3 regions of the Allorhizobium sp. nf9_anc genome follow, and region 1 is predicted to be linked to each of the others. Evidence: predicted binding sites of a transcription regulator. Region 1 holds the regulator's gene; each other region holds the start of a gene.
What was found. The regulator LexA, encoded in region 1, represses DNA repair genes until DNA is damaged. The targets are predictions, from matches to a motif close to TGTTCNNNNTGTGTTCNG.

Region 1 (10,199 bases):
CTCGATGCGGATCAGCTGGTTGTACTTGGCGGTACGGTCGGAGCGGGCAAGCGAGCCGGTCTTGATCTGACCGCAGTTGGTGGCAACTGCGAGATCGGCGATCGTGGAATCCTCGGTTTCGCCCGAACGGTGCGACATCACGGCTGTGTATGCAGCGCGATGTGCGGTCGAGACGGCATCGAGGGTTTCCGAGAGCGAGCCGATCTGGTTGACCTTGACCAGGATGGAGTTGGCAACGCCCATCTTGATACCGTCGCGCAGACGGGCCGAGTTGGTGACGAAGAGATCGTCGCCTACGAGCTGGACCGTCTTGCCGATCTTGTCGGTCAGAGCCTTCCAGCCATCCCAGTCGTCTTCTGCCATGCCATCTTCAATCGAGAAGATCGGGTACTTGGCAGCCAGTTCCGCGAGGTATTCGGCCATGGCTTCCGGCTCAAGCGTGCGGCCTTCGCCTTCGAGAATGTACTTACCGTCCTTGAAGAACTCGGTCGAGGCGCAATCGAGTGCGATGTGCATGTCTTCGCCCGGACGGTAGCCGGCCTTTTCGATCGACTTCATGATGAAGTCGAGGGCTGCCGGAGCCGATGCGAGACCGGGGGCAAAGCCGCCTTCGTCACCGACATTGGTGTTGTGGCCGTCGGCCGCGAGCTGCTTCTTCAGCGTATGGAAGACTTCCGAGCCCATGCGAACGGCGTCGCGGATGGTGTCGGCGCCAACCGGCACGATCATGAATTCCTGGAAGTCGATCGGGTTGTCGGCATGGGCGCCGCCGTTGATGATGTTCATCATGGGAACCGGCAGGACGTGGGCGTTCGGGCCGCCGACATAACGGTAGAGCGGCAGGCCGGAAGACTGGGCTGCAGCCTTGGCGACGGCGAGGGAGACGCCGAGGATCGCATTTGCACCGAGGCGCGCCTTGTTTGGCGTGCCGTCGAGCTCGATCATCAGGTTGTCGATCTGGATCTGGTTTTCGGCATCATGGCCGCCGATCGCATCATAGATCTCGCCGTTGACGGCTTCGACTGCCTTTTCGACACCCTTGCCGAGGTAGCGCGAGCCACCGTCGCGCAGCTCGACGGCTTCATGCGCGCCGGTCGAGGCGCCCGAGGGAACAGCCGCACGGCCCATGCTGCCGTCTTCGAGGTAGACGTCGACTTCGACGGTCGGGTTGCCGCGGCTGTCGAGAATCTCGCGGCCGATGATGTCGGTAATGGCGGTCATGTTCGCTCCCTGTAGACGGAAATTGGACAAGGCTCCGAAGGCCGATCACCGGGCAAGAAGCCACCGGACCCGCCTGTGAGTCATCCTCTCTTATCCGATGATCGGGAAAATACAATGACGGATAGGGAGCGGAATGAACGAAATCTAATCGATTTAAACTGCAACTGCCTACGGCGCTTCCGGTTCAACCGATTGAAGCGCCGCGGAAGGCCGATCAGGATGCCTTGGCGATCTCGTCGAAGGCGATGAGTTTTTCCAGGAGCCGGCGCATGTCTCCGATCTTCACCATGTTCGGACCATCCGAAGGCGCATTGTCCGGGTCCTGGTGAGTCTCGATGAAGAGACCGCCGACACCCACGGCGACTGCCGCCCGGGCAAGCGTCTCGACGAATTCGCGCTGGCCACCGGAGGAGCCGCCCTGCCCGCCCGGCTGCTGCACCGAGTGGGTGGCATCGAAAACAACGGGCGCGCCCATGGCGGCCATGATCGGCAGCGAGCGCATGTCGGAGACGAGCGTGTTGTAGCCGAATGAGGCGCCGCGTTCGCAGAGCAGCACATTCGGGTTGCCGGAACCGGTGATCTTGTTGAGGACGTTCTTCATGTCCCAGGGGGCGAGGAACTGGCCCTTCTTGACGTTGATCGCGCGACCGGTCTTGGCGGCAGCAACAAGCAAGTCTGTCTGGCGGCAGAGGAAAGCCGGGATCTGCAGGATGTCGACGGTCGGGGCGACCGCAGCGCACTGTTCTTCGGTGTGGATGTCAGTGAGAACCGGAACGCCGAATTCCTTCTTGATGTCGGCGAAGACTTCCATTGCCGTTTCCAGGCCAATGCCGCGCTCGGCGGACAGCGAGGTGCGGTTCGCCTTGTCGAAGGAGGACTTGTAGACGAGGCCGAGGCCGAGTTCGCGGCAGAGCTCGACGAGCTGGCCGGCGATCATGAAGGCGTGATCGCGGCTTTCCATCTGGCAGGGACCTGCGATCAGGGCGAAACGGCCCTTCTGCGAGAAGACGGCCTTGCCCGCGCCTTCACCGACCACGACTTCCGAATTGGGAGAAACGCTCATTTCAACTCCTCGAAGGCGAAGGTCACGCCTTGCCCCTTTTCCGGCGCGACAACGAGGCGCGCGCCCGTTTTGTGATAGTGGACGCCATTAGCAGCGAGGCAGGCTTCTGTCACGCCGAGATCAGCGGTGGAGATGACCACCGCTGCACCCAGGAGACCACGCTCTGAGAGGGGAAGATCCTGGCCGTAATGGGCGAAGAAGCCTTCGGGCGTCAGAACATCGACGGCCGCATTGGCGGTTTCGATCGAGAGGCCGAAGGAGTGGGCGGTGACGTCGCGCTGCTCAAGCACCATTTCCAGCAGATATTGGAAGTCGCTCGGGTTTTCCTCGACCAGAACGATCCGCTTTAAACCCGTCGACCCATTTTGATGGACAGTCAGGGCGCCGCGATCAGCGGGAAGCGGGTTCACGCGCTCACAGGCAAAGGCGAAGAAATCCGGCGCCCTCAGATCCGCTGCGAAGGCAAGTCGAAAGGCGCCTTCCGCCGTTCGACCATCAGGGAAGCGAAACTGGCGCGCGAATTCGAGCAAGGGACCGGCGCTCTGCCCCTCGGCGTGGTAATGCGCATCATCGGCTGCCGCATCATCGGTCTTGACGACGAAGGCAGAAAGCCCCTCACCGCGACGAAAGCGGAAGGCCTGGTCGCGCGCCACAAAGACATTGTTGTTGCGCTGCGCCTCCAGGCAATCCTCGCGACTTCCGACGGCGAGCGGCTCAAGATAGGTGTCGTCGGCGAAGAAGACGCAGGCGTTCTCTGTGCCGAAGGGATGGCGCGCGTCGGCGGCGACCGTGAAGCCGAGCTGGTTCAGACGGTTTCGGCCGGTCTCTAGATCGACCACGGGCAGGACGAGGTGATCGATGGCGCGCGGCGCAGACATGGGATGGGACATGACTTGTCTCTGTTTCAGAAGCTAGATTTAGGAATTGTTCGGTCGGCTTGAAAGGGCCTCGACCGCCTTGCGCAGGGCATCGATCTCCTCGCGGGTCTCACGCAGTTCCTTTAGGACCTGCTCATCGATCTTGTGGTGCAGCGCCAAGACCTCGATCTCGGCCTTCAGGTTGATCTCATAATCCTTGGCCGCCATGAAGCGATCGCGCTCCGTCTGACGGTTCTGGCTCATCATGATGATCGGCGCCTGGATGGCCGCCAGCATGGACAGAATGAGGTTCAGAAAGATGAAGGGATAGGGGTCTAGCGCGCGCGTCGAAAGAAGGACCGTGTTGAGGAATACCCAGGCGACGAGGAAGAGCATGAACCCGATGATGAAAGCCCAGGATCCGCCGACCCTCGCGATCGCATCCGCGAGACGTTGGCCGAAGGTGGCGCCGGCTAGAAAGTCCTCGCCGGCATTGGTCGAGACCGTCCGGCGTTCGCGCGCCTTGCTCAACACCTTCTTCTCGGCCGAGGTCAGGTCGGCGGTCTGCTTGCCCAATACAATCTTTTCGATGTCTTTCAGCATATCCCACTTCCCGAAAGGGTCTCACGGCATGCGAGACGTCTTTTTGGCAGCGCCGCGCGCCGATCCTGTCTTGTTGCCAAGTTTCATCTCGGGCTATCGCATTTTCTCACCGGCTCTTCACGGAAATTTATCCACTTGCGGAACACAAATGGAACATATAGTGTCTGTTCTGGATTTGTTTCACCCTAAGGGGCTCCACATATGCTGACGCGCAAGCAACAGGAACTGCTTCTCTTCATCCACGAACGGATGAAGGAATCGGGTGTCCCGCCGTCCTTCGACGAGATGAAGGATGCGCTGGACCTCGCATCGAAATCCGGCATCCATCGACTGATCACGGCTCTCGAAGAACGCGGCTTTATCCGCCGCCTGCCGAACAGGGCTCGTGCGCTCGAGGTGATCAAGCTCCCGGAAGCCTATACGCCGAGCCTGCAGCCGCGTCGCGGCTTTGCGCCTAGCGTGATCGAGGGCAGCCTCGGCAAGACGCCGCCACCAAGCCTCACCAAGCCGCCGGTGGAAGAGAGCAGCTCGTCTGTGTCGGTCCCGGTCATGGGGCGAATCGCGGCCGGTGTGCCGATCTCGGCTATCCAGAACAATACGCATGACATCACGGTGCCTGCCGAAATGATCGGCGCTGGGGATCACTACGCCCTTGAGGTCAAGGGTGATTCGATGATCGAAGCCGGCATTCTCGACGGCGATACGGTCATCATTCGCAATGCCTCGAATGCCAATCCGGGCGACATAATCGTAGCCCTCGTCGATGACGAGGAAGCAACATTGAAGCGCTTCCGCCGCCGAGGCGCCTCGATCGCGCTTGAGGCCGCGAACCCGGCTTATGAAACACGCATCTTCCCGCCGGATCGCGTCAAGATCCAGGGCAAGCTGGTGGGGCTTATTCGCCGCTATCATTGATGTCGGGTATGGGGTCCGCTAGCGGCCGTTTCATGCCGCGGCTGAATGGTTCAGGCGCTAGGTGCTCTATATCGGCCTGTCCGGTTCGCCAGTCATAAAGGCGGTGCGCGGTCCAAGGCCGCGCCGCCCCCTCGAAAGAAGTTTTGATCGCCAGGCCTTGCGGCATGTTTGCGATGCCTGAGATCTCGATAGCGCCAGTGGCCCTCAGGCTGGTCTGCGAGAAGAGAACCGCACCGGATCGGCAATAGGTTTGCCGGGTCCTCGCGGCGAGGACGACCAGATCGGCGCGGTCACACGCTGCGCCGAGAAGTTCGGAACGGTCGACCGTCATCAGTGTTTTTCCGGATATCAGCTTCAACGCGCACGCCTGACTTATGCAGACGAAGCGGCTGGTCTCGGCCGAGGTGATCAGGCGGTCGAAGATCGCTTCTGCTTCCTGTTGCTGGACATCCGTCCATGTCTCGCCCAGGCGCCAATCGGGTGACGGCGGCAATGGCCCGAGCTCAAGCATCAGAGGCGGCACGGGCTTGTCGATACCGAGGACGGGCTGCCACTGATCGAACAGGAAGGCCGACGGCCGCGTGCGGTTGGTGGCGAGGCTGGCACCTCGGTCTTCCCCTGTCCAGACGGCCACGAGGCGTGCGTCTTCGCTGATCAGCACGTCGCTTGGCTTCTCCGGCGGTGCCCACCATGTTGCAGCGACGGTAATAGCGATCAACGCCGTGCCTGCATGGCGAAGGCGCGTGCGCAGGAGCGTCAGCAGCAGCATCCCGGCGACCGTGCCGATCAGGAACGAGGCCGGCAATCGCGGGAAAACGTAGCCTCCACCCCATCCGGCCACGGTGTGTGCGACCAGCAGCACCAGTTCCAATCCCTGCCCCATCACCCAAAAGAATGGCGCATCGAGACCAAGCGGCATCATCAGCATGGCGATGAAGCCGGCGGGCATGACGACGATTGAGATCAGGGGCATTGCAGCGAGATTGGCTTCGAGGCCGTGAGTCGAGAGCCGGTGAAAGTGGGTGATGGCAAAGATCGCCGTTGCCATCCCGCCGATGAGGGAGGTCGCAAGCGTACCACCGACAAATGTGGCGCTTGCCGCTGCAATCCGCATGCCGACAGACCGCGCAGGCGGAAGGATCGCGCGCGGCCTTGCCCGCCACCCGGCATAGCCCGCGATCAATCCGGCGGTCGCCGCAAACGACATCTGGAAGCTCGGCCCCATGACGGTGGACGGTTGGACACAGAGGATGGCAACCGCCGCCAGGGCGAGATTGCGCAGGCTGATGGCGGGCCGGTCGAAAAGCACGGCCGTCAGCATGATTGCTGTCATCAGATAGGCTCGGAGCGCCGAGACCTGATAGCCGGAGATCAGAACATAGCCGGTCGTCGCGATGAGCGCGCCCACCGCCGCGATCTTCTTGATCGGATAGCGCTGGGCCAGAACAGGCACGAGGCTGAGCAGGCCACGCAAGCCGACGAAAAAGATACCGGCCGCAAGCGCCATGTTGAGACCGGAGATCGCGGTGATATGCGCAAGTCCCGAGACCCGCAGCGCCTCTGTCGCGTTCTCCGACACGGAGCGACGCTCGCCGGTGATGATCGAGGCGGCGAAGGCTCCGGGGTCTCCGGGAAGGACTTCGCGGATGCGATTCGAAATGCGGTCTCTGAGCGAAAACAAAGCCGCATCGAAGCGTGCAGCGAGGCCCACGGCATCCCCCTGCCCTCCCGGCTCCAGCTTCGGTGGGCCGAGAAAGAAACCAACAGCACCGATTCCGGCAAAGTAGCTCTGGAAGGCAAAGTCGTTGAGACCCGGCAGGGCCGGACCGGACGGGGGAGAGAGCCGCGCGCGGCCAGTAAGGCGCTCCCCGATCGCGGCCGGCACATGCTTGCTGCGGGCAAGCAGGTTCACACGTTCGGGCGGGCGCCGCACCGTTGGCTCGACCGTCTGCAGGATCCGCATAGTGTAGCGCCATTCGCCGGCTGCGCCCTGCTCCCTTCGCTCGACGATCCCGCTCACGGTTGTGACGAGCGGCTGGTCAAGGATCACAGTCGACAGTCGGCGGGTCTCCCACTCCGCCAGCAGCATCCCGATGACAGTCAGACATATGCTCCAAAGGAGGATGTGCGAGGCGGTGTGTCTGAGCGACCGCACGAGTGGGATCGAAAGCACGGTGAGGATGGAAAAAAGAACCCAAGCAGAAGGCGGGCTCTTGACGGAAAACCAGATTGCAGCGCCTGCGCCCAGGCAGACCGGCACGAAGAGGAAGAGATGCCCATGGCGAACCTCGTCCGTTGTGCACTGCCTGATATGAAGCCCAATCCGCCCCAGTCTATTGCGGCTGCGGACCACGGCTCCGGATGCTGTAGGTCGATGCGCGGGCAGCTGATCGATGGCACGCGGCAGATCCCTGCGGGCCAGCGTTTCGCCGGGCCCTGCATGCCCTACCCCCTGTCTTTCTGCCACGTCGACCATTCGGTTCGTCCGAGCGAAGCCACCCCATCCGGGCACAGGATAGGCGAAAAGCGAGAGCAATCATAGCGTGCGCGAAGGGGTGATTCTGCTGCCTATCCGGGCTTTAAACGATTAGAACCGATCGGTTCGATTGTTGCTGTTTTCGCGACGCACAATTTGCCCTTTGGATAGCTTGGCATTAACTTCGGTATCATATAGCTACATCGACACGCTTAACCGATGGCGGCTTTTTTGAGACGCCTTCCCGCCAATACCGGAGGATCAGCATGACGGACAAAAGCGCTTCTTTGAAACTCGGTGACAAGACGGTCGACCTGAGCGTCAAGGCCGGAACGATCGGCCCAGACGTTATCGACATCGCGGCCCTGTACAAGCACACGGGCACGTTCACCTACGATCCGGGCTTTACGTCCACGGCCTCCTGCGAATCCAAGATCACCTATATCGACGGCGACGAAGGCACGCTGCTGCATCGCGGTTACCCGATCGAACAGCTCGCGGAAAAGGGCGACTTCCTGGAAGTCTGCTACCTGCTTCTTTACGGCGAACTGCCGACGGCAGCCCAGAAGAAGGACTTCGATTATCGCGTCACGCACCACACCATGGTGCACGAGCAGATGAGCAAGTTCTTCTCCGGCTATCGCCGTGACGCCCATCCGATGGCGGTCATGGTCGGCACGGTCGGCGCACTCTCCGCCTTCTATCACGACTCGACCGACATCACCGATCCGCATCAGCGCATGGTCGCCTCGCTGCGCATGATCGCGAAGATGCCGACGATCGCTGCGATGGCTTACAAGTATCACATCGGCCAGCCCTTCGTTTATCCGAAGAACGATCTGGATTACGCCTCGAACTTCCTGCGCATGTGCTTTGCCGTGCCTTGCGAAGAATACCAGGTCAATCCGGTTCTGGCGCGCGCCATGGACCGCATCTTCATCCTGCATGCCGATCACGAGCAGAATGCATCGACCTCGACCGTGCGCCTCGCCGGCTCGTCGGGCGCCAATCCGTTCGCTTGCATCGCAGCCGGCATCGCCTGCCTCTGGGGCCCCGCTCATGGTGGCGCCAACGAAGCCGCCCTCAACATGCTGATGGAAATCGGCTCGGTTGACCGTATTCCGGAATATATCGCCAAGGCCAAGGACAAGAACGACCCGTTCCGTCTCATGGGCTTCGGTCACCGCGTGTACAAGAACTATGACCCGCGCGCGAAGATCATGCAGAAGACCATGTACGAGGTCCTCGAAGCGACCGGCCATGGCGATGATCCGCTGATGAAGGTGGCTCTCGAGCTCGAGAAGATCGCGCTCAACGATCCCTACTTCATCGAGAAGAAGCTCTACCCGAATGTCGACTTCTATTCGGGCATCACGCTGCGTGCGCTCGGCTTCCCCACGACCATGTTCACCGTTCTCTTCGCGCTCGCCCGCACCGTCGGCTGGATCGCACAGTGGAACGAGATGATCGAAGATCCGCAGCAGCGTATCGGCCGTCCGCGCCAGCTCTACACCGGCGCGCCGCAGCGCGACTACAAGGCGCTCTCGGAACGCTAAGACGCTTACATCGCAATCTTTGGAGAAGGCCGGCTCAGTCCGGCCTTCTTTCGTTTCAGCTGACGCCTTTGCGCTCCGGACAGTCGGATGCGATCAAACTCACCGTGATGGCTGCGCATTTCGCCGCTAAATGCCTTCATTTCCCGAAAGGTTTGTTCTAAGGAAGTCAACCTGCTTCGTCCCGGACGAAGGTTTACAATGAGGTTCATGCGTCCCGATGCTCGTCATTCTGCGAAAAGCTTCCCAAACCATCTTTGCCAAGATCTTGCTTCTGTTGCTCGTCGTTTCCTTCGGCGTGTGGGGCGTTTCGGCATCCCTGTTCAGCAACACGTCGGACACCGTTGTTGCCGTGGGTGATCAGACTGTGTCGTCCAGTGACTTTGCTTTCGCCTATCAGCGGCAGGTCTCGGACATGAGCAGCCGGTTTGGAATGCAGCTCACCACCGAGCAGGCCCGTGCCTTCGGCATCGAGTCCCAGGTGTTTTCGCAGCTTGCAGCGGGTGCTGCGCTCGACCAGCTCGCCTCGGACATGAATCTCGGTCTTTCACAGGATCGCCTTGCCCAGCTGATCGCCGATGATCCGGCGTTCAAGAATGCAGCCGGAAGCTTCGACCGGGCGCTGTTCTCGTCGCGTCTTCGCAATGCGGGCCTCAGAGAAGACGACTACATCCAGGAGCGCTCGCGTGTCGCAATCCGCAGCCAGATCGTCGACGCCACCGCAGACGGCTTCGTTGCGCCGAAGGTGCTTGTCGATGCGCTGAAGGCCTATCGCTACGAAAACCGCGACATCAACTACCTGCTGCTGACCAACGCCAATATCGAACCGGTCAAGGCGCCTGACGATGCAACGCTTGCTGCCTGGTTCGAGACGACCAAGTCGGGCTACCGCGCGCCGGAATATCGCAGCTTCAACTATGTAAAGCTGGAGCCGGCCGACATCGCCGACACGGCGTCGATCACGGACGAGCAGATCCGCGAAGACTATGAGCGCCGCAAGGCGACCTACGAGATCGCCGGCACCCGCACGATCGAACAGCTTTCCTTCGAGAACCGTGAAATGGCCGAGGCCGCCCTGCAGGAACTGCAGAACGGCACCAGCTTCGACCAGTTGGTCACTGACCAGGGCAAGACCGCCGGCGACGTGTTGCTCGGCGACTTCACCCGTGACCGTCTTCCCGATCCTGCTCTCGCCGACGCGGCCTTTGCCGTAACGGCCGAAGGCGGCACCACGGCCGTTGTCGACGGAGCGCTCGGTCCGGTCATCCTGCGCATTACCAATATCAAGGAAGGTCGCACCCAGAGCCTCGACGAGGTCCGGGAAGAAATCCGCGCGGCACTCGCCGAATCTGCCGCGATCGCCGACATCACGACGGTGCATGACCAGTTCGAAGACCTGCGCGCCGGTGGCTCGACGCTCAAGGAAGCGGCAGAGCAGCTGAAGCTCCAGTCCTCGTCCGTCACCGATATCGATCGCCGTGGTCTGGACAACCGCGAGACGGAAGTTGCCG
Region 2 (10,199 bases), 1.6 Mb from region 1:
GCCGGACATGGTGCGCGCGGCACTTGCCAGTTCGCCGATGTCGCCGGCGATTTCACGCGCGATGGATTTCGCCTCGGCGTCAGCCTGTTCCATGGTCAGGGAGTGAACCCGATCACGGGTCTGCGAAATCAGGACAAGATTGGAAAGGAAGAGCACCAGGCCGATGGCGATGCCGGTCACGACGAGGAGCTTGGCTGCGATCGAACGGCTAAAGAAGGCGAACATGGGAGCCTCGAAAACTGAGGATCAGGACGCAGGGACATTCGTTCCACACCCTCATGGCGTGGCCGGGCGCGCTTTCGCGCACCCCGATCACGTCAGATGCTATGTTCCATTGCTTAACGGGCAATAAATCAGACTTGCGCCCGGCTTTGCGTCAGAGAGCGGCGGCAACCTCGCCGGCGTCAGGGATCGACGGTTGGGCGCCGGCCTTGAGGCAGGCCAGCGATCCGGCGACGGCCGCGCGGCGAAGGGCTTCGCCAAGCGCAAGTCCCGCGTCGAGGCTGGCGGCCAGATAGCCGCAGAACGTATCGCCCGCACCCACGGTATCGACGGGTTCGATCTTCAGCCCCTTGGTACGGTGCAAGCTGCCGCCTTCGGCTGCTACGACACCTTCGGCCCCGAGCGTGATGATCAGGATCTGTCCGGTGTCCTTGTGCATCTGGAGGAGCATCTCTTCGCGCTGCTCAGATGTCAGCGCCTCGCGTCCCACCAGCAGTTCGAATTCCGTCTCGTTGGCGATGACGATATCGGCGAGCTTCGCAAGCTCGGCTGCCTCGGCAATCAGCGGTGCCGTGTTGAGCACGGTGCGCACGCCGCGCACCTTGGCCGCTTCCAGTGCAGCCTTCACGGATGCGGCCGGGACTTCGAGCTGCAGCATCAGGATGTCGCCCGGCTGGCTGCTCGAAACCGCCGCAGCCGCTTGGTTGGGGCTGATGGTCCCATTGGCGCCCGGCACAACAGCGATCATGTTTTCCCCGTCGCCGCCCACCAGAATGAGCGCCGTGCCGGTCGGCCCATCCACGCGCGCGACGCTGGAAAGATCGGTGCCCGCCTTGTCGAGAAGGTCGAGGGCAGGGGCGGCGAACTCGTCGCGTCCCACGGCGCCCACCATGCGCACGGATGCACCGGCGCGCCTTGCGGCCAGCGCCTGGTTCGCGCCCTTGCCACCGGCTGCCGTCGCAAAGCCGGTTCCCGGAACCGTCTCGCCTGGTTTCGGCAGGCGCGGCGTGGTGGCAACGAGGTCCATGTTGATTGAGCCGAAGACGGTGATCATGAGCGAGAGGCCTCCCTGGGTTCTTCGCTCTTTTGGACCAGCGCCTTAGTCCTCGTCAACAACCCTGAGCTTGAGCATGCCGGTCCGGCTCTCCACGGCGCGCGACGGGATCTCCTCGCCATCTTCGCGCCCGCCGGGCGTCTCGAACTCCATGGCTTCGATCTTGGCGCCGCGCTTGGCCAGCTTGTCCGAGGATGTGATGATCATCTCGACATCCTTCTGAGCGGCGAGGAAATGGCTCTGCAATTTCCGTGTCCGATCGTCGAGACGGCTCAAATCCTCCATCAGGCGGATCACCTCGCCCTGGATCAGATGTGCCTGCTCGCGCATGCGCTGGTCCTTAAGGACGGCCTGGATCACCTGGATGGAGAGCATCAGAAGCGAAGGCGAGACGATCACCACCTTCTGCCGATGCGCCTTTTGCACGACGCCCTCGAAGTTCTCGTGGATCTCGGCGAAGATCGATTCCGACGGCACGAACAGGAACGCCATATCCTGGGTCTCGCCCGCGATCAGGTATTTCTCCGAGATGTCGCGGATATGAACCTCCATGTCCCGCTTGAACTGCTGGGAGGCCATCTTCTTCTGCTCCGGGTTTTCCGTCTCGCGGATCACGTTCCACGCTTCGAGCGGGAACTTCGCATCCACCACCAGTGGCGGTGAATTGTTCGGCATCCGGATGGTGCAGTCTGGACGCGAGCCGTTGGAGAGTGTCGTCTGGAACGCATAGGCCCCCATCGGCAACCCGTCGGCGACGATCGTTTCCATCCGCGATTGCCCGAAGGCGCCGCGCGTCTGCTTGTTGGACAGGATCGCCTGAAGGCCGACGACATCCTTCGCCAGAGACTGGATGTTGTTCTGTGCCGCATCGATCACCGCCAGCCGCTCCTGCAGCGTGCGCAGGTTGTCGTGCGTCGACTTCGTCTGCTCGGTGATCGTGGTACCCAGCCGGTGCGTCATGCCGTCGAGCCTCTGGCTGATCGACTGGTTGAGCTCCGCCTGCCGGCTGCCGAAGACTTCGGCCATGGTGGCGAGCCGCCCCTGCATCTCGGCCTGTGCCTTGAGGAGTTCCGCGAGCCTCGCTTCCGCCGCTTCGTCGCGCCGCAGAGCGTCTTCCCGCATCTCGGCGCGCGCCCGTGCCCCCCTCAGCGCCACGATCACGACCGTGAGGATCGGGAGCAGCAGAACCGCTGCCGCAAGCCCAAGCAGGAACGCGGGTGAAAGAGTGACTGAGCCGATGGTCACCGACGGAATGTCGAGAATTGTCATGGACCGATGATAGCTGATTCGGACACCGAGAACAGATCAAAGAGTGAACGCTGTCCGCCTCCGGCCCCCTCAGGTTGAGCCGTCATATTTCTTTCGCCACACCGCGAGATGACAAACGTCAAAAGCGATGCCCGAAACGGTAATGATTTTCGTCCGCGCTGCCTGGCCCCGTTTCAGGACGCTAAAAGGTGCTCTCGGCAGGCAACACAACTTTTACCATTTTAGAATTTCCTCAATCATATTTATCAGCAATCGCTGATGTTTTTAGTCCAGGAAAGTGAGTGCCGGTCATGGTGTCGCAAAACGAGAACTCCGATCTGAAAAACCGTCTGCGTTTTCTGGGGCTTGATGACCGAGGCCGAGAAACCCTGCGTCGTCTGGGCCCTCTGATCCACAACAACATCGGCGATGCGCTCGCAATCTTCTACGACAAGATCCGCAAGGTCCCCGAGACGGCCGCATTCTTCCGCAACGACGATCACATGAAGAGCGCCAAGAAGCGCCAGGAAGAGCATTGGGGCATCGTCGGCACGGCCGAATACAATGAAAGCTATGTCGAGGGTGTAACCAAGGTTGGCAAGGCCCATGCCCGCATCGGTCTCGAACCCCGCTGGTACATCGGCGGCTACGCGCTCGTGCTGGAGCAGCTGGTGCATGCGGTCACCCGCGAGCGCTGGCCAAGCCGCTTTGGCCGGCAGAAGTCGGAGCGCCTTGCCGAGGAAATCTCGGTCGTGGTCAAGGCTGCGCTGCTGGACATGGACTATTCCATCTCGGTCTATCTCGCGATCCTCGCGGAACAGCGCCAGGCGGCAGAGGATGCGAGGCTGAAGGCCGAGCAGGAGCAGGCAACCGCGCTTGCCGCCTTGCGCGCCGTTCTCGCCAAGCTTTCCGCCGGCGATCTCGATGCCCGTCTGCCGGATGATTTGCCCGCTAATTTCGTGCAGATGGCGAGCGACTATAACGCCTCTGTCGAAGCGCTGCGCGCGACCATTGTCACCGTGCGGCACTCGGCTGACGAGATCTTCAAGTCGACGGCCGCCATCTCCGATGCCACAGATGATCTCGCCCAGCGCACCGAACAGCAGGCGGCGGGTCTTGAGGAAAGTACGGCAGCCCTGCATGAGCTCACCCAGAACGTTACGCTGACGGCCGATGGTGCAAAGGAAGCCTCTGTGGTCGTCGGCGTCGCCCTCACCGAGGCGCGCGTTTCCGAAGAAGTCGTCTCTCGCGCCGTCGATGCCATGGGCGCGATCGAGAAGTCGTCCGACGAGATATCCAAGATCATCGGCGTCATCGACGAGATCGCCTTCCAGACCAATCTGTTGGCGCTGAACGCCGGTGTCGAGGCAGCCCGTGCGGGTGAAGCCGGCCGAGGCTTTGCCGTCGTCGCCCAGGAGGTCCGCGAACTCGCCCAGCGCTGCGCCAATGCCGCCCGTGAGATCAAGAACCTGATCTCCCAAAGCTCCACCCAGGTCGAGGCCGGCGTCGGCCTCGTCAACAATGCCGGCGACGCGCTCGGCAAGATCATCGTCCGGATCGGCGAGATCAACGACATCGTCGGCAAGATCGCGCTTGCCGCAGCCGACCAGTCCGGCGGCCTGCGCGAGGTCAACACCTCGGTGGCCTCCATGGACCAGATCACCCAGCGCAATGCCGCCATGGTCGAGGAAAGTTCGGCCCAGACGGCGACGCTTCGCGAAGAAGCCGGTCGCCTGGTCCACGCCCTGCAGGGCTTCAAGACCTCCGGCAGCAGGTCGCAAGGCATGAGCCAGAACACCTACCGCATGGCGGGTTGAGACCCGATCACGGCCTCGCATGGCGGCATGATTTGTCGCCATGCGTTTAGAATCTGTTCAGCAAACCGTGACAGTTCTTCTTGATACCTGTTAACCCCGAGAGTCCGCATCGCATCATGAGTACCAAAGCCCAGAACGACCTGTCCGAACGCCTGGAATTCCTGGAGATCGATCAGAAGACGCGCAGCACGCTGGCCGAGCTTCGCCCGTCGATCAAGGAGGTTCTGGGTGGTGCGCTCGACAAGTTCTACGCCAAGGTGACGAAGACCGGAAAGATCGCCGGCCACTTCCGCGACGGGGCCCACATGAACGGTGCGAAAAGTGCCCAGATCGGTCACTGGGACAAGGTCGCCGGTGGCAATTTCGACGAGAACTACGTCAAGGGCGTCACCGCCGTCGGCAAGGCCCATGCCCGGATCGGTCTCGAGCCGCGCTGGTATATAGGCGGCTATTCGATGCTGGTCGGCGAGCTCCTCTCTGGCGTCCTCGTCAAGCATTGGCCTTTCCCCTTCGGCAAGCAGCATGCGAATTCGCTCGGCGAGAAGCTTCGAGCGGTCGTGAAGGCCGCCATGCTCGATATGGACTATTCGATCTCCGTCTATCTCGAAGAGCTGGAAAGCAGGCGTCAGGCCCTCGAAGAAGAACGCGCCCGCTTCGCCGCCGACCAGGCGATTGCCATGGAGCATCTGCGTCGCGGTCTGGAAGCGCTGGCACAGGGCGATTTCGAAGCCCGCATGACGACCGACCTCCCCGAAAATTTCAAGGAAATGGCCGGTCACTACAACGAAACCGTCGATCGTCTGAACACCTCCTTTGCCGCGATCCGCCGGGCTTCGGAAGGCATCCTGACCGGCACGGACGCGATCGCGCACGCTTCCGGCGAACTCGCCAGCCGCACGACCCGCCAGGCAAGCGGCGTGCAGGAGAGCTCGACCGCCCTTCAGCAGCTCTCCGTCAGTGTCAGCCAAACAGCCGCCAATGCCGAGCGCGCTTCGCAGGAGGTGCGCGACACGCAGCTTCAGGCAAAGACCTCGGGCACCGTCGTCTCCCAGGCCGTCTCCGCCATGGGTGCGATCGAAAAATCTTCCACCGAGATCTCCAAGATCATCGGCGTCATCGACGAGATCGCCTTCCAGACAAACCTTCTGGCTCTGAACGCAGGCGTCGAGGCCGCGCGCGCCGGGGATGCCGGCAAGGGCTTTGCCGTTGTCGCCCAGGAAGTCCGCCAGCTTGCCCAGCGCTCAGCCGACGCCGCCAAGGAAATCAAGCAACTGATTTCCCAGAGCTCGACCCAGGTAAAGGAAGGCGTCAGCCTCGTCACCGGCACCGGCGAGGCGCTGAACGACATCATCACCCGCATCGACGCCATCGACACCTTCGTCTCGGATATCGCAGCCGCCGCGAAGGATCAGGCGATCGGCCTTAACGAGGTCAACCAGTCCACCCGCAACATGGATCTGCTGACCCATGAGAACAGCGACATGGTGGAGCGCACCTCGGACGAGACGCGCCGTCTGCGTGCAGAGGTCGCCGGTCTCGTCGAGCAGCTGTCGCAGATCCGCACCCGTACCGACGCCGCCCCGCAGGCGCGCCGCATCATGGAACGTCGGGTCGCCTGATCCGGCTCAGAATCGGAGAAACGGAAGCGTTTTTTCCGTTTCCTCCGCCGGGAAGTTGCGCTAAGGGGAGGCCATGACTATCAAGCCTCTCATCATCCTGCCCGATCCCCTGCTGCGTCAGGTATCCGCGCCCATCGAGCGCGTCGATGCCGAGCTTGAGCAGTTCATCGATGACATGCTCGAAACCATGTACGAGGCCCCCGGCATCGGGCTGGCCGCGATCCAGGTCGGCGTGCCGCGCCGTCTCCTCGTGATCGACCTTGCCAAGGAAGGCGAGGAGCCCGCGCCGCTGGTCTTCATCAATCCGGAGATCCTGACGAGCTCCGACGAGCGCTCGGTCTATGAAGAAGGCTGCCTCTCGATCCCGGACTATTACGCCGAGGTTGAACGCCCCGCCTCGATCACGGTCAAGTCGATCGGCCGCGACGGCAAGGAGACGGTGACCGAGGCCGATGGCCTGCTCGCCACTTGCCTTCAGCACGAGATCGACCATTTGAACGGCGTGCTCTTCATCGATCATATCTCCCGCCTCAAGCGCGAGATGGTGATCAAGAGGTTCACCAAGGCCGCCCGTCAGAAGATCTGACATCGAGCAAATTCAGCAAAAGTGCGAAGCGGTTTTGCGTTCGGAATTGCGTAAAAACAAAATGATAGAGCATTGACGGCGTCTCCGTTTTCGCCGGAAATGCTCTGGGCGTCGTTCAACCCCGCGCTTGAAGGCTGACAAAATGGCACTTCGCATCATCTTCATGGGTACGCCGGACTTCTCCGTCGCGACCCTGAAAGCGCTGCATGCGGCGGGCCACCAGATTGTCATGGCTTATTCGCAGCCGCCCCGTCCCGGTGGCCGCCGTGGCCTCGACCTGCAGAAATCTCCCGTTCATCAGGCGGCCGAAGACCTCGGCATCGAGGTCCGTCATCCCCTGAACTTCCGTGATGCCGCCGATCGCGAAGCCTTCGTCGCACTCCAGGCTGATGTCGCCGTCGTCGTCGCCTATGGCCTGCTGCTGCCCGAAGCGATCCTCAACGGCACGCGTCTCGGCGCCTATAACGGCCATGCCTCACTCCTGCCGCGCTGGCGGGGAGCCGCGCCCATCCAGCGGGCCATCATGGCCGGCGATGCCGAGACAGGCATGATGGTGATGAAGATGGATAAGGGCCTCGACACCGGTCCCGTCGCGCTGACCCGCAAGGTCGCCATCGGCCCCGATATGACAGCCGGCGAGCTACACGATGCCCTGAGCCTCGTCGGCGCCGAAGCCATGGTCGAGGCGATGGCGAGGCTTGAAGCCGGTACGCTGGAAACGGTCACACAGGCCGAAGAGGGCGTGCTCTATGCGGCCAAGATCGACAAGGCCGAAACCCGCGTCGACTTCTCCCGCCCGGCGACCGAGGTGCACAATCACATCCGCGGCCTCTCGCCCTTCCCGGGTGCCTGGGCAGAGATGGACGTCAACGGCAAGCCCGAGCGCGTCAAGCTCCTCGCCTCGGGCCTCGCGGAAGGGCAGGGCGCAATCGCGACCGCCGGCACAGCCCTCGACGATCGCCTGACGATCGCCTGCGGTACGGGCGCTGTAAACCTGGTCCGTCTGCAGAAGGCCGGCGGCAAGGCATTGAATGCGGAGGACTTCCTGCGTGGCACGCCACTGCCCAAGGGTACGGTGATCGCCTGATGCCCCGTTTCCGAATGACCGTCGAATATGATGGCTCGGCCTATGTCGGCTGGCAGCGCCAGGAAAACGGCCATTCGATCCAGGCGGCCCTCGAACAGGCGATCCTGTCACTCACCAGCGAGACCGTGGTCATCCGGGGTGCCGGCCGCACCGATTCCGGCGTCCACGCCATGGGCCAGGTGATCCATGCCGATCTCTCCCGCGCCTGGGTGCCACACAAGCTGCGCAATGCGCTGAACGCTCATCTGGCAATGGCGTCGGAACAGGTCGCCGTGCTCGATGTGCAGGCCGTGCCGGACGAGTTCGACGCCCGCTTCTCGGCGCTCCGCCGCCATTATCTCTATCGCATCATCACCCGCCCGGCGCGTCTGGCGCTGGAGGACAAGCGTGCCTGGTGGGTGCCGAAGCCGCTCGATCCCAAGGCCATGCACGAAGCTGCCCAGCAGCTCGTCGGTCACCACGACTTCACCACCTTCCGCTCCGCCCATTGTCAGGCGAAAAGCCCTTTGAGGACGCTCGATCGCCTGGATGTCACGTGCTCTGGTGAACTGATCGAGATCCGCGCCACCGCCCAGAGTTTCCTGCATAACCAGATCCGCTCCTTTGCCGGCACGTTGAAGCTCGCGGGCGAGGGCAAGATGACGCCCTCAGATGTGCGCGCAGCACTGGACGCCCGCGACCGTGCAGCCTGCGGACCAGTCGCGCCACCGGAGGGACTGTTCTTCATGAGGGTGGATTACCCTGGCGATGAGCCGTTTAGCGGCTAAGATGCGTTTTCAGCCTGGATAAACGCCGAGATAGCGTTCCAGCACTTCCGCGATGATCATCGACGGCACAAGCAGTACCATGATGATGGTCGAGACCATCAGCAATTGGTCGCCTACGATCATCCTGACGATGCGGAAAAGAGCCGCGATCAGCGTGATCATCAGCAAGAGCCACAGGAATGCCACGACACCGGCAAGCGCTGGCAAGAACATCATCAACAGCACCAGCAGGCCGTAGGAATAGGATACCGGCACGGCGAGCCAGTTGATCGCCACGACCATCGATGCGTATTTGTCGCCGATCCCGACCATCCAGCAGAGAATGCCGAGCAATATCAGCGGAAACAGCCAGTTGGACGCCTCGACCAGCGCCAGGCGGAAGAAGAACAGGCCGCCCGTCTCAGTGCCCTCTGGCAGGCCCTGCATATAGAGCAGGCGCCACCAGGCAAAGGAGATCAGGATCGCAGGCAGCGCCCAGAGGATCGCCCAGAAGGAGCGCATCGCGCCCCGGTCGGTAAAGTCGAGATAGGCAAAGCCTGAGGGATCCTGCTTGAACAGCAGCCAGAGGCCCTTGAGATAGAACTCGACCTCCTTAAGCGTCGGCATGGGCAAACCACTGCTCGATGAAGGTCTGGTAGATCACGGTCAGCGTTTCCAGATCCGAGACGGCGACCCGTTCGTCGACCATATGCATGGTCTGCCCTACGAGGCCGAATTCGACGACCGGGCAGTAATCCTTGATGAACCGGGCATCCGACGTGCCGCCGGTCGTCGAGAGCTTCGGCGTCTTGCCGGTCACCGTCTCGATTGCCCCCGACAGCGAGGCAATCAGCGCGTTGTTGCGCGTCAAGAAAACATGGCTTGGCCGTTCCGACCAGGTGATGTCGTAGCCGATCGCTGCACGATCCGGCCGCAGCTCGGGATCAACAGCGGCCGCATCGAGACGGCGCATGATCTCGGCCTTGACGCTATCGGCGGTCCAGACATCGTTGAAGCGGATGTTGAACTTGAAGCGCGCCGAAGCCGGAATGACATTCGTCGCCGCATTGCCGACATCGATGGTGGTGACTTCGAGGTTCGACGGCTGGAAGTTCTCCGTGCCGGTGTCGAAGGCCGGGAACATCAGGCTTTTCGCCAGCGACAGCGCGCCGCGCACCGGATTGTCGGCGAGATGCGGATAGGCCGCGTGACCCTGCACGCCCTTGACCGTCACTGTGCCCGACACCGAGCCGCGCCGGCCAATCTTGATCATGTCGCCGAGATGATCCGGATTGGTCGGCTCGCCGACCAGGCAGGCATCCCAGCGTTCACCACGTTCCGCCGCCCATTCGAGCAGCTTCACCGTGCCGTTGACGGCAGGGCCTTCCTCGTCGCCGGTGATCAGCAGCGAGACCGAACCCTTCGGCACCTTGCCGGCTTCGACCAGTCGGGCATAGGCGGCGATGAAGCAGGCGATCCCGCCCTTCATGTCGACCGCGCCACGGCCATAAAGCATGCCGTCTCTGATATCGCCGGAGAACGGTCCGGCGCTCCAGTCTGACTCGGCACCAACCGGCACGACATCGCTGTGGCCGGCAAACATCAGATGCGGCCCATCCGATCCGGCGCGCGCATAGAGGTTTTCGATATCGGGCGTGCCCTCGTCCTTTGCGATCATGCGATCGACGCGGAAACCGAGAGGCGAGAGCAGGTTTTCGAGCACACCGAGCGCACCGCCTTCAGCAGGCGTGACGGAAGGGCAGCGAATGAGGGCCTGGAGAACATCGACGGGATTGGTAGCGGTCATGAACACTTTTACG
Region 3 (10,199 bases), on a different replicon from region 1:
TCTGTCTCGTCTCATCACTTCCCTCGTCCTGACTTGCCCGGTCCTCACTTCCCTGGTCCTCACTGTCGTTCCGGCTGATCGTGCCGGCATAGACAACCAAGGCACCCTTCTCGCCCTTTCGCACATGGGCGCCCAGTTCGATGGCCTGCCGAAAGGTCATCCAGCAGGAAGACGAATAGCCCGCCTCGCTCGCCGCTGCCCACAGCATCAAAACATTGATGCCGCCATAGGGAAGTCCGTTGTGACGCAAGGGCCGTGTGATGCGGCCTGCCGTATACCCGGCATTCCATGGCCTCAGCCAAGTGAGCTCTCCCTTTTCCAGATCGGCAATGATCTTCTTCGTCACTTCAGCGTAAACATCGCTTCTCATGTCCCTTTTCCTTTGATCGGGTTGCGCATGCAACCGATCTGCCCCTCTGGCGAAGAGAGGGGGGAACCCGTCCAGACCCAAAAGTATCCGGGGTGGTGCGGGCGCAAGGGCCAAGAGCCCTGAGCCACGGCCCGGATGCTTTTGCCCGAAGGGTTCAAGGTCTTGACGGGTGATGGGGCATCAGCCCCTTACAGCCTGAGGCGGCCAATGCACCGAAGAAGCTTTCCAAAGTTCACTCACAATGCCCCTGAACAGGAAAGCGTTCACACTTGCGCGCTATCTACAACCTTGGGAGGATAGTCGCAAAAGCAACCAAGGTTACGGCAGCAAGAATGAACGGGGCAACATTTTTTCTGGTGGTCAATTTTGTGGTTGCCATGTCGTTCGCTGCAGTCTTCCTCGTTGTTGCCCGGCGTAGCCAGTCCCACAAGGCGGCCATGTGGCTCGGTAGCGGCTTCGGTGTCGCCTCCATGTCGGCGATCTGCGAGCTTCTGGTTGCCTATGCAGGCCCCCCGAAGATCTGGGCCCTGGGTGCCTTTGCAATGGTCCTGTGCGGTATGGTGATGCTGACCATGGGCATCGGAGAAATGTATCGGCGGCGGATCGACCCGCGCATTACTGCCGTTTTCGCAGGTGCGGCGATATCCCTCGCTTATGGCATCTATGACCTCCCGCGGGGCACACCGCTTCAGGCCTTCCTCTATCAAGGTCCTTTTGCCATCGTCGTCCTCGCTGGTGCCTTGATCGTGATCCGGGCGCGCGGACGAACAGCAATCGATCGGTTTTTGGGCTGGCTCCTGGCAATCGCGGGCATGCACTTTTTCGCCAAGGCCGGATTGGCTGTCACCTTTGGTTCGGGTAGAACGGCAAGCGATTATATTCAGACGAATTATGCACTGATCTCTCAGAGCATGACGGGTGTCCTGATGGTTTCAGTCGGATTGACCCTGCTTGCAAAACTCGTGCTGGAAATCATGGATGTGCAAAAATCGGAATCCGAGATCGACATCCTGTCGGGGCTGTTGAACAGACGCGGCTTCGAGCGTCGTGTTGAAGACATGTTTCGTGCCGACCCGGATGGCGTTTATGCGATCATTCTGTGTGATCTGGATCATTTCAAGCAGATCAACGACAGTTTCGGCCACCACATTGGTGACAGGGTCATCGAGGCCTTCGGTGCAAACCTGCGGTCAACTGCCCCTCTTGCAAGCGCAGTTGGACGTCTTGGCGGCGAGGAGTTCGCCCTCTTTCTGAAAGGGACCGACTTGGATGCCGCAGTTCAGCTCGCCCAGCGCCTGAGGCTTCAAACCATGTCCCTTGCCAATATACCGTCTTCCATCAAGGTGACGGCGAGCTTCGGTGTGGCCTCAGTGTCGGCATCATCCGAGCTCGGGTGGGCCGAGGCCTATCGCCAAGCGGATCAGGCACTTTACAAGGCCAAGAACGCCGGCCGAAACAGGGTCAAACCGGCAAGGACGCGACCAAAGGTCAGCATCTGAGGTACAAGGGCCTTATGGCAGTTGCGCATCCCTGCAAAGAGCACAAGACAGCCACATTCTCTTCCGGTCCATACGCTCGTGTCATAGACACTCGCCTAATAGCATCAGGCCATATAGATGCCGAGCTGCTTGCAGCATTCATGGGGAAGCACTTAACGGACGGGACACGTTGACTGTTGACCTTGCACTTGGACAACAAGTTAGGAACTGCTACGTTCCTCTTTTGTTTCACTCGGCCTTATCGACAATGAACACCCTCACATTGCCTGTCCGGAAAATCATCCATGTGGACATGGATGCCTTTTATGCGTCGGTGGAGCAGCGCGACAATCCGGAGCTGCGCGGCAAACCGCTCGCTGTTGGTGAGGCAGCTGCCCGGGGCGTCGTTGCAGCAGCCAGTTACGAGGCGCGGGAATACGGCGTCCGCTCAGCCATGCCGTCGGTCACGGCCGCACGGAAATGCCCGCATCTGATCTTCGTGAAGCCGCGCTTTGAAGTTTACCGCGCAGTCTCGCGGCAGATCCGCGAGATTTTCGCGCAGTACTCACCCTTGATCGAACCCTTGTCGCTCGACGAGGCCTATCTTGATGTGACCCAGAATCTGAAAGAGATGCCGGTTGCCACCGAGATCGCACTGGAAATCCGCGCCCAAATCAAAGCTGTGACCGGTCTCAACGCCTCTGCCGGCATCTCCTACAACAAGTTTCTCGCCAAGATGGCGTCTGACCTCAACAAGCCGAATGGTCAGGCCGTAATCACCCCGAAATACGGTCCGGACTTTGTGGCGTCACTTGCCGTCAAGAAATTCCATGGCGTCGGTCCAGCCACGGCCGAGAAGATGCACCGATTGGGCATCGAGACGGGTGCAGATCTCAGGGCAAAGTCGCTGGAATTCCTGATTGAGCATTTCGGAAAGTCTGGCCCTTACTTTCATGGGATCGCCCGGGGGATCGACGAGCGTGAGGTCCGGCCTGACCGGATGCGCAAGTCTGTTGGTGCGGAAGACACATTCGCCGTCGATATCAGTGGCCTTGATGTTGCAACCAACGAGCTTCAATCGCTTGCGGAAAAGGTGTGGTCCTATTGCGAGGCGAACGGCTTGAGCGGCAAGACGGTGACGGTGAAGGTCAAATATTCAGACTTCACGCAGGCGACGCGGGCGAGATCAACTCCCCTTCCCTATTCAGGTGTCGACGATATCTTAGAGGCAGCCAAGATTTTGCTTACCGGTGTCTACCCTTTCAAGCGGCCGGTTCGGCTCCTCGGTGTCACGCTGTCGTCCCTCACCCCTGCCAAGGGGGCCAAGGACGCCATAGACGAAGAAGAGCCGCAGCTTGGACTTGGGTTTTGACCAAAGGAAACGGGAATGGATCCAAGCCTTGAAAGCGAACGAGCCGCCGCCTGTATTCGCGTGATCGATCTTGAAACCGCGGGCAATGGGGCAAGTGACGTCTGCGAGATTGGATGGCAGGACGTCGTTCAAGGCAAAGATGGACGGTGGCAGGTCTCGCCGGAGCGGGGCTCGAGGCTCGTCAATCCCGGCCGGCCGATTACAGCCGACACAATGGCGATCCATCATATTCGGGATATGGACGTGGCCGATGCACCGTTCTGGAAAGAGGTGGCGCCGAGCATCTTGAGACCGTCGCATCCGATCGTTGCCCTTGCCGCCCACCGTGCCTCTTTTGAGCAGCGTTACTGCACGCCGAAACTCTCGGGTGGCGCACCCTGGATCTGCACCTGGAAGTGCGCATTGCGGATCTGGCCGGAGCTTTTGCGATTTTCCAACCAGATGCTGCGCTATCAGCGCAGGCCCGAAGGTCTGGTCCACGAAATTGGCTTACCAGCCCATCGCGCCCTGCCCGATGCCTATGTGACCGCCCATCATCTGCGCGACGCGTTGAACGAGGCATCATTGGAGGAGCTCTTGTCGTGGAGTACTGAGCCTGGCCTGCTGCCGCGGGTACCGGCGGGGCCCGAGCGCGGCAAGAGCTGGGACCGTCTGGCGACAGAGACGCTCAACGGTTTTTTGCGCGATCGTGACGTGGATGTTCGCTTCAGCGCCCAGACGGAGCTTTTCCGGCGAGGGGAAAGGGAGCCGCCAAACAAGGCCCTCCCCGCCCAGCCGACGCTTCTATGATGGAGCCGGATTTGCGCGGCAAGCCAGGACCACCGACTTGAAGACCCGCCATCCAATGATCGTGACCGCGCGCATTGAAGAGGGCGATCTCGCCCGGTTTACCCTGCTTCGCCGGAAGCATTTTTTGCTGGATAGGAATCGTCTGCCGGCGCATCTGACGATGTTTCATCGGCTGCCAGGTGAACATGTCGACAAGATCATCGAAAGCCTTTGGGTCTCGACGAGGTCAAAAGGCACAATCCAGGCCAGGGTCAGCGGCATCCGTTATCTGGGATCAGGCGTTGCGTTTTCGATCGAGAGCCCGCAGCTTTCGGACATCCGCGCTTTTTTTGCGAAAGAACTTCGTTCAATGGCTCGGTTCGCAGGACATGCGGACCTGGCAGCCGCATATCACAGTGCAAAACAAAGCCTCCCGTGCGGAGGCGGACGGCCTTTACCGAGACCTCTCGGCGAGTTTTCATCCCCATGACGTCAAGATTGTGGGGCTGGATCTGTGGCGATAGCTGGGCGGTCCCTGGGCAAGGGAAGCCACCGTCCTCATGGCCGATCAGCCCGCTTTGATCGCGAGACCTTGAGCCGTGTTCGACACGGGGCGTTCAAAACGACGGTGTGATGGCGCATCGGGATTTGCACCAACAGGAAACACATAAACAAAAAAGCCTGCCGCGGGAGGAGGTGCGGCAGGCTTTTCAGAAAATAACGGAACAGCGACTGGGAGGAGGAGTGTCGCCGTTCTCTCAAATGCCCTTTAGGAGGGAGGAGGAGAGCATCTGAAACCCGAAGCTTTGAGGGAGGAGATCATTGCTTCGTTGCAAAAAGATATAGAGATTGCCTCGCCGCGGCACCAGATGCTGCGCCGCAACACAGCCATGCGAAGAGCGCATAGCCTGTCAGCCGCAAGCCTAAGTTGGGGTCGTCACGCCTTGAAGCGGTCGAGTGCTGTGAGGAGCTTCGTTGGCGGATCTGCATCCGCATACCGGTAGATCTCGGTCCGCAGATATCGGAGCTCCTCGGCAAGTTCCCGCTCTTCAACCTCGATCCACCAGGACTTTGGGCGTCCTTCGCTTCCGTCCGACCAGCGATATCCGCGCGCCTTCAAATGGTCCTTGAGATCGAAGGGACTGTTTTCTGCAAAAATCCTCACGCGTGACCGCTGGCTGACCGCATAAAGCTCTGCAAACGGCGTCCAGGCACTGTTGGCTGGATTGCGGTCGAGCACCTCAAGCAGCGCAAAGCAATCGTCGACAGCCCGGTGCCCGTCGTGGAAAAACCCCGCCTGGCCAACAAGGTAAGCAAGCTTGGTGCCTTCAAAGCCGCGTGAGGACCAGTCGATCTCGACGTTGGAGCAGGCCCAGGCCTTGTGTGAAAACACTGGCGAGAAGGCCTCGCAGAAGGGACGATCGAAACCGGCATTATGCGCAATGATCAAATCTGCAGGTTCAATGAGCGAGTGGATCGCTTCCATGTCGATCGCCTGCCCCGCGACCATTTCATCCGTGATGCCGGTCAATCGCGTGATATCGGCTGGAATAGGCAGACCCGGCTGACGAAGGCCGCCATAGGTGCCTGTAATATCGCCGATCCGCCCTGTGGCATCGAAGGAAAATGCAATCAATCCAATCTCGATGATCTCGTCCTTGCGGTGATTGAGCCCGGTCGTTTCGGTATCGAGGATGACCCCGACCAACGGGAATTCGGGTCTCAGTGTCTCTGTGATCGGCCGCTTTTCGAGCCTTTGCAGGATACGATAGCGTCCAGTCGCCACCAGATGGGCAACCATCGCCGCCTCATCTATTGACGACGGCGAAGACCGGGGTGCTGATCTGGCAGGCACAGCTGGGGCCGGCAGCGACGTCATTTCGTCTTCAAACATTTCAAACTGAGCGGGCGTCACGACCATGTCCTGTTGGTCTACTTCGTGATTTTGCCATGCGGATATCCTGACTCATCGCCTGAGTGAAGGCGCCGCATAATGGCGCGACATCTTGGTGCCTGATGACTGCCCGCGGACGTTAAGCAGACCTTATGCTTCTGGAAACATCCTGCAGCATGAGGAATGCTTCATAACGCCGTTCGTGAGTATAGGCCACTTCTCCACTCGGTTCATACAGTTCAGCTGCGCGAGAGAGAGCCGCCATGGCGCCGCGAACGTCTAAAAACACCCCCGCAGCAACGCTGCCGAGAATGGCTGAGCCAAGCAGAACCGGCTCTTCAGCAGCCGGTGCTACGACAGGTTTGCCGCATGCGTCTGCTAGGATCTGACGCACCAGTGGGCTTGCCCCCGCACCACCGCTAATCACCACGCGCTCCACAGAAGCACCAGCCCTCGCCTGCGTTTCGATGATCTGGCGCAGCCCGTAGCCGATGCCACACAGGCCGGCGAGGTAGAGAGCGATCAGACTTTCGAAGTCACGTTCCATTCCAAGGCCGGCGATCACCGCTCGCGCATGCGGATCAGCAAAGGGCGCTCGATTGCCGAGGAATTCCGGCACGACATGCAGGCCAGCAGCAAGGTCGACGGCCTCTGAGGCATCGGCAATCTTGAGTGCTGCCTGCTCGGCCATGAAGGCGGGCAAAGACTTCCCCTCGGCCTGTGCCCGGGCGGTCGCCTCGGCGGCAGCGGGATGGAAGGAGAGAAGCTGATCTATCGCCGCGCCAGCGGCACTCTGGCCACCTTCGTTCAGCCACATGCCGGGTACCATGGCCGAATAATAGGGTCCCCAGACGCCAGGCACGAAAACTGGCTCGGCCGTCGACGTCATGGTGCAGGAGGAGGTCCCGAAGACGTAGGCCAGGTTCTCGGCCGGCTTGCCGCCGATACCGACAGTGCCAATGCCACCCGCATGGGCATCGATCATGCCCGCGGCGACCGCCGTGCCGGGTTTGAGCCCCATGACTTCGGCCGCCTCTGCGGTCAGCCCTTGCCCCAATCGGGTGCCGGGCTCGACGATATCGGTGCCGATGCGGGCAAAGCCTTCTTTCGCCAGTTCTAAAAGGCCGATCTGCTCGAAATAGCTTTCGTCCCAGCGTGCCTCATGGGCGAGATAGGTCCACTTGCAGGTTACAGTGCAGGTCGAGCGCGAGAGATCGCCAGTCGATTTCCAGGTCAAAAAATCGGCGAGATCGAAGAACTGCCAAGCGGCTGTGAAGGTCGCCGGGCGGTGTTCCTTCAGCCACAGGATCTTCGGCGTCTCCATCTCGGGCGAGATGCGGCCACCGACATAGCGCAACACATCGTGTCCGATCGCATTGATGCGTTCGGCCTGGGCAACGGCGCGGTGGTCCATCCAGACGATGATGTCACGCTCTGCCTTTTCCGAGGAGCCGACGGCAAGCGGCTTGCCGCCAAAGCCCAGGACCACCAGCGAGCAGGTGGCGTCGAAGCCGAGCCCGATGACCTGGTGCGGTGCGACGCCGGCTACTTGTACCACCTCGCGGATGATCGCGCAGACCGCGTTCCAGATCTCGGTGCTCGACTGCTCGACGATTAAGCCTGCCTCGCGGTAAAGCGTGATATCGCGTTTCGCGACCGACAGCATCCGACCCTCGAGGTCGAAGAGGCCAGCACGCGCGCTGCCCGTTCCGACATCGACGCCGATGACGTAACGCCTGGCTCCTTCGGACAAGATCGGTGTCTGGTTCATTGTCTTCCGCTCTGTGTCTGGCTTGTCATATCAGCGCCCGCGGCCGCGCCACGTCATTTGAGCCTTCGGCTTCTGGGCCAAGCCCATAGCTCATCCGCTTCATCTGATCGATCACGCGTTCCATTTCCGCGTCCTCCAGGATCGGCGGTTCTCCGAGCGTCAGCACCTGCACATACATACGCGCGAGTGTTTCCACTTCGATTGCCAGCCACAAAGCCTGTTCCAGATCCTTGCCGAGCGAGATCTGTCCATGCTGCCCGAGGAGGCAGGCGAGGCGACCGTCAAGCGCCTTGAGGGCATGATCTGAAAGAGCCTGGGTACCGAAGGTGGCATATTCAGCACAACGAACTGTTGTGCCGCCTGCAACGCCAACCATGTAATGGAAGGCCGGAATAGTCTTGTGATGGCAGGCCAGCGTCGTGGCATACATCGAGTGGCAATGCAGCACGACATTGATATCCGGGCGGTTTTTCAGAATGTCGCGGTGGAAGCGCCATTCCGACGAAGGCCTCCGTCCAACATAGGTGCCGTCGAAACCCATCTCCACGAGATCCTCCGGGCTCATGATATCGTAAGGCAAAGAGGAAGGGGTGATCAGGAACCCATTGCCTGCACGAACCGACACATTACCGGCAGTGCCCTGGTTGACGCCACTGGAGTTCATCCGTCGGCAAATATCGACCATCTTGCGGCGCAGATCGTCTATTTCGGTATCGGTCATGGGATGTCCTTTCTGGGAGAACTCAGAGGCTGGCGGGCGAGTGCGCGCCAGCGCTGATGATACGACTTCATGAGATTATCCGGTGCCACCATCTGATCCGCGGGTCGCAGATGCAGGCCGTCCATCGCACGCGTGGTCCCATGAGATGCCAAAAGTGCAGCGCCCGTGGCGACCCCGTATGCGTCGAGATTGAAGAGGGTTTCGCCGCGACCACGAAACGAAGCGACAAGGCCTGCGAACAGCGGGTCCTTCAGATAACTGCCGTCGAGCACCACAGTGCCATCGACATCGAGGGCATCGAGACATTCGACCGACAGCTGCGCGATATAGATGAGCGCCAGGGCCCGGCGCTCAGCCGTGTCCTGCACAGCCTCCCCCAGGATCTGGCCCTGCCTGGCACTTCCAGGAAAGAACCCGTCGCCATTTCCGAAGCTGGGCAGAACCATGATGCCACGCTTTATAAGTTCCACGACAACGCTTGGGTCGACGGGCTCTCCCGCGTCCTCGCCTGCCACATGCACAAACTCTCGGCCACCCATGGCGAGTGCGCCGGCCACCGGCCGACCATAGACATCACTGTTGATTGTCATACCGGCGGTCTCATCGAGACCGTCAAGCCGGGTGCCGTGGCTCATGCCGACGATCCAGGTACCGGTCGACAAGATTGCAGCATCGGAAAGGCCGGCTGCCTGATAGCGATAGAAATTGGCGCTGCTGTCATGAATGCCGACCAGGACCTCCAGCGCAGCCGGCAAACCAAAACGACGCGCGAGGTTCGGCCGCACCGGACCGAGGCTTGACCATGCCGGCGCAAATTTTGGCAGAAGGCGCGTCCAGCCACGCTCAGTGACAACTGGCGTCGGTCGATTGTCCGGGATATTCCAAAGATGGGATTGCGCCCCAAGGCAAGTTGCTTCTGAGACGGCCTGACCTGTCATTCGCCAGGCCCAGTACTGCGGCAAGCAAAGGAACCAGCGGGCATCCGCGAAGCGTGCCGGCTCGGCCATTTCCATCCAGAGCAGTTGCCGCGCCTGATGGGTTGCGCCGTGCATGATGGCGCTGCCGCGATCATGAAACGAGCCTGCCAGCGGCGCATAGGCCTCTCTGATCGCCGCAGGCAACGGCTGTTCGTAGTCTATCATCGGCAAAGCCGCCCCATCGCCGGCGTCGGGATCGGGCCCTACAAGAACACCACCAGAGCCATGAGCAGTAGAAACAAAAGTCGTGATGGGGTGACGCCGGGCAAGCTCGGCAACTTGCGTAAAGACCCAGTCTGAAAGCTGGGCGAGATCGTGGAACTGCCATGGTGGACCGGGCTGCACAGGATTTGAGATGGAGATCGTCTCAACCACGTCGCCAATGGCAGTCATGGCATTCAACTTCACATTGGTCTTGCCGACATCCAGGACACAGATACTGGCAGACATCTCCGCTTCAGACATCAGCTCCCCTCCAAGTTGGATCGGGTGCTACTCTCGTCTGCACATCTTTCATGGCGCCCGCCTCCTTTGTCAGTTGTTGAGGCGGAGATCCGGCTCAGCACTGCCCTCGATGATGGCAACCCCGTTTGGCAGATCGTTTTCCTCGACCTTGAACCGGATCTGTTCCTCGGACAGGCCATAGCCCTGCCAACGCTCGTTCAGCCTATGCCGCAGGTGGTCTCTCGGCACGTCAACAAAGACAGTAAAGTCGAAGATCGGTTTCAGCCTGTCCCAGGGCGGCTGCAGCATCAGGAGGTAGTTTCCCTCACAGACAATGATGCCTGTGTCGCGCGTGATCAGTCGACCACCTGCACGGGCAATCTCGATTTCTCGATCGAAGACCG

Region 2: AC02Y0_RS16685 (DNA recombination protein RmuC) is a predicted target of LexA. The motif match lies at 2,578-2,595, and genes of this name have one in related genera.
Region 3: dinB (DNA polymerase IV) is a predicted target of LexA. The motif match lies at 2,083-2,100, and genes of this name have one in related genera.

What each region holds. Positions count from the first base shown of each region.
Region 1 covers NZ_CM150481.1:1,766,795-1,776,993, forward strand. The annotation lists gene eno (phosphopyruvate hydratase) at 1-1,221, opposite strand, end outside; gene kdsA (3-deoxy-8-phosphooctulonate synthase) at 1,436-2,284, opposite strand; gene AC02Y0_RS08385 (VOC family protein) at 2,281-3,174, opposite strand; gene AC02Y0_RS08390 (DUF1003 domain-containing protein) at 3,202-3,744, opposite strand; gene lexA (transcriptional repressor LexA) at 3,946-4,659, shown strand; gene AC02Y0_RS08400 (ComEC/Rec2 family competence protein) at 4,640-7,135, opposite strand; gene gltA (citrate synthase) at 7,402-8,691, shown strand; gene AC02Y0_RS08410 (peptidylprolyl isomerase) at 8,909-10,199, shown strand, end outside.
Region 2 covers NZ_CM150481.1:3,412,774-3,422,972, reverse strand. The annotation lists gene AC02Y0_RS16695 (methyl-accepting chemotaxis protein) at 1-225, opposite strand, end outside; gene AC02Y0_RS16690 (ribokinase) at 377-1,276, opposite strand; gene AC02Y0_RS16685 (DNA recombination protein RmuC) at 1,322-2,545, opposite strand; gene AC02Y0_RS16680 (globin-coupled sensor protein) at 2,836-4,341, shown strand; gene AC02Y0_RS16675 (methyl-accepting chemotaxis protein) at 4,458-5,960, shown strand; gene def (peptide deformylase) at 6,034-6,546, shown strand; gene fmt (methionyl-tRNA formyltransferase) at 6,689-7,633, shown strand; gene truA (tRNA pseudouridine(38-40) synthase TruA) at 7,633-8,400, shown strand; gene AC02Y0_RS16655 (hypothetical protein) at 8,410-9,006, opposite strand; gene dapE (succinyl-diaminopimelate desuccinylase) at 8,993-10,186, opposite strand.
Region 3 covers NZ_JBWHZM010000002.1:138,192-148,390, reverse strand. The annotation lists gene AC02Y0_RS22855 (ArdC family protein) at 1-370, opposite strand, end outside; gene AC02Y0_RS22850 (GGDEF domain-containing protein) at 748-1,869, shown strand; gene dinB (DNA polymerase IV) at 2,117-3,220, shown strand; gene AC02Y0_RS22840 (exonuclease domain-containing protein) at 3,236-4,009, shown strand; gene AC02Y0_RS22835 (hypothetical protein) at 4,047-4,478, shown strand; gene AC02Y0_RS22830 (3'-5' exonuclease) at 4,926-5,909, opposite strand; gene AC02Y0_RS22825 (FGGY-family carbohydrate kinase) at 6,022-7,653, opposite strand; gene AC02Y0_RS22820 (class II aldolase/adducin family protein) at 7,679-8,374, opposite strand; gene AC02Y0_RS22815 (FGGY-family carbohydrate kinase) at 8,371-9,816, opposite strand; gene AC02Y0_RS22810 (nucleoside/nucleotide kinase family protein) at 9,886-10,199, opposite strand, start outside.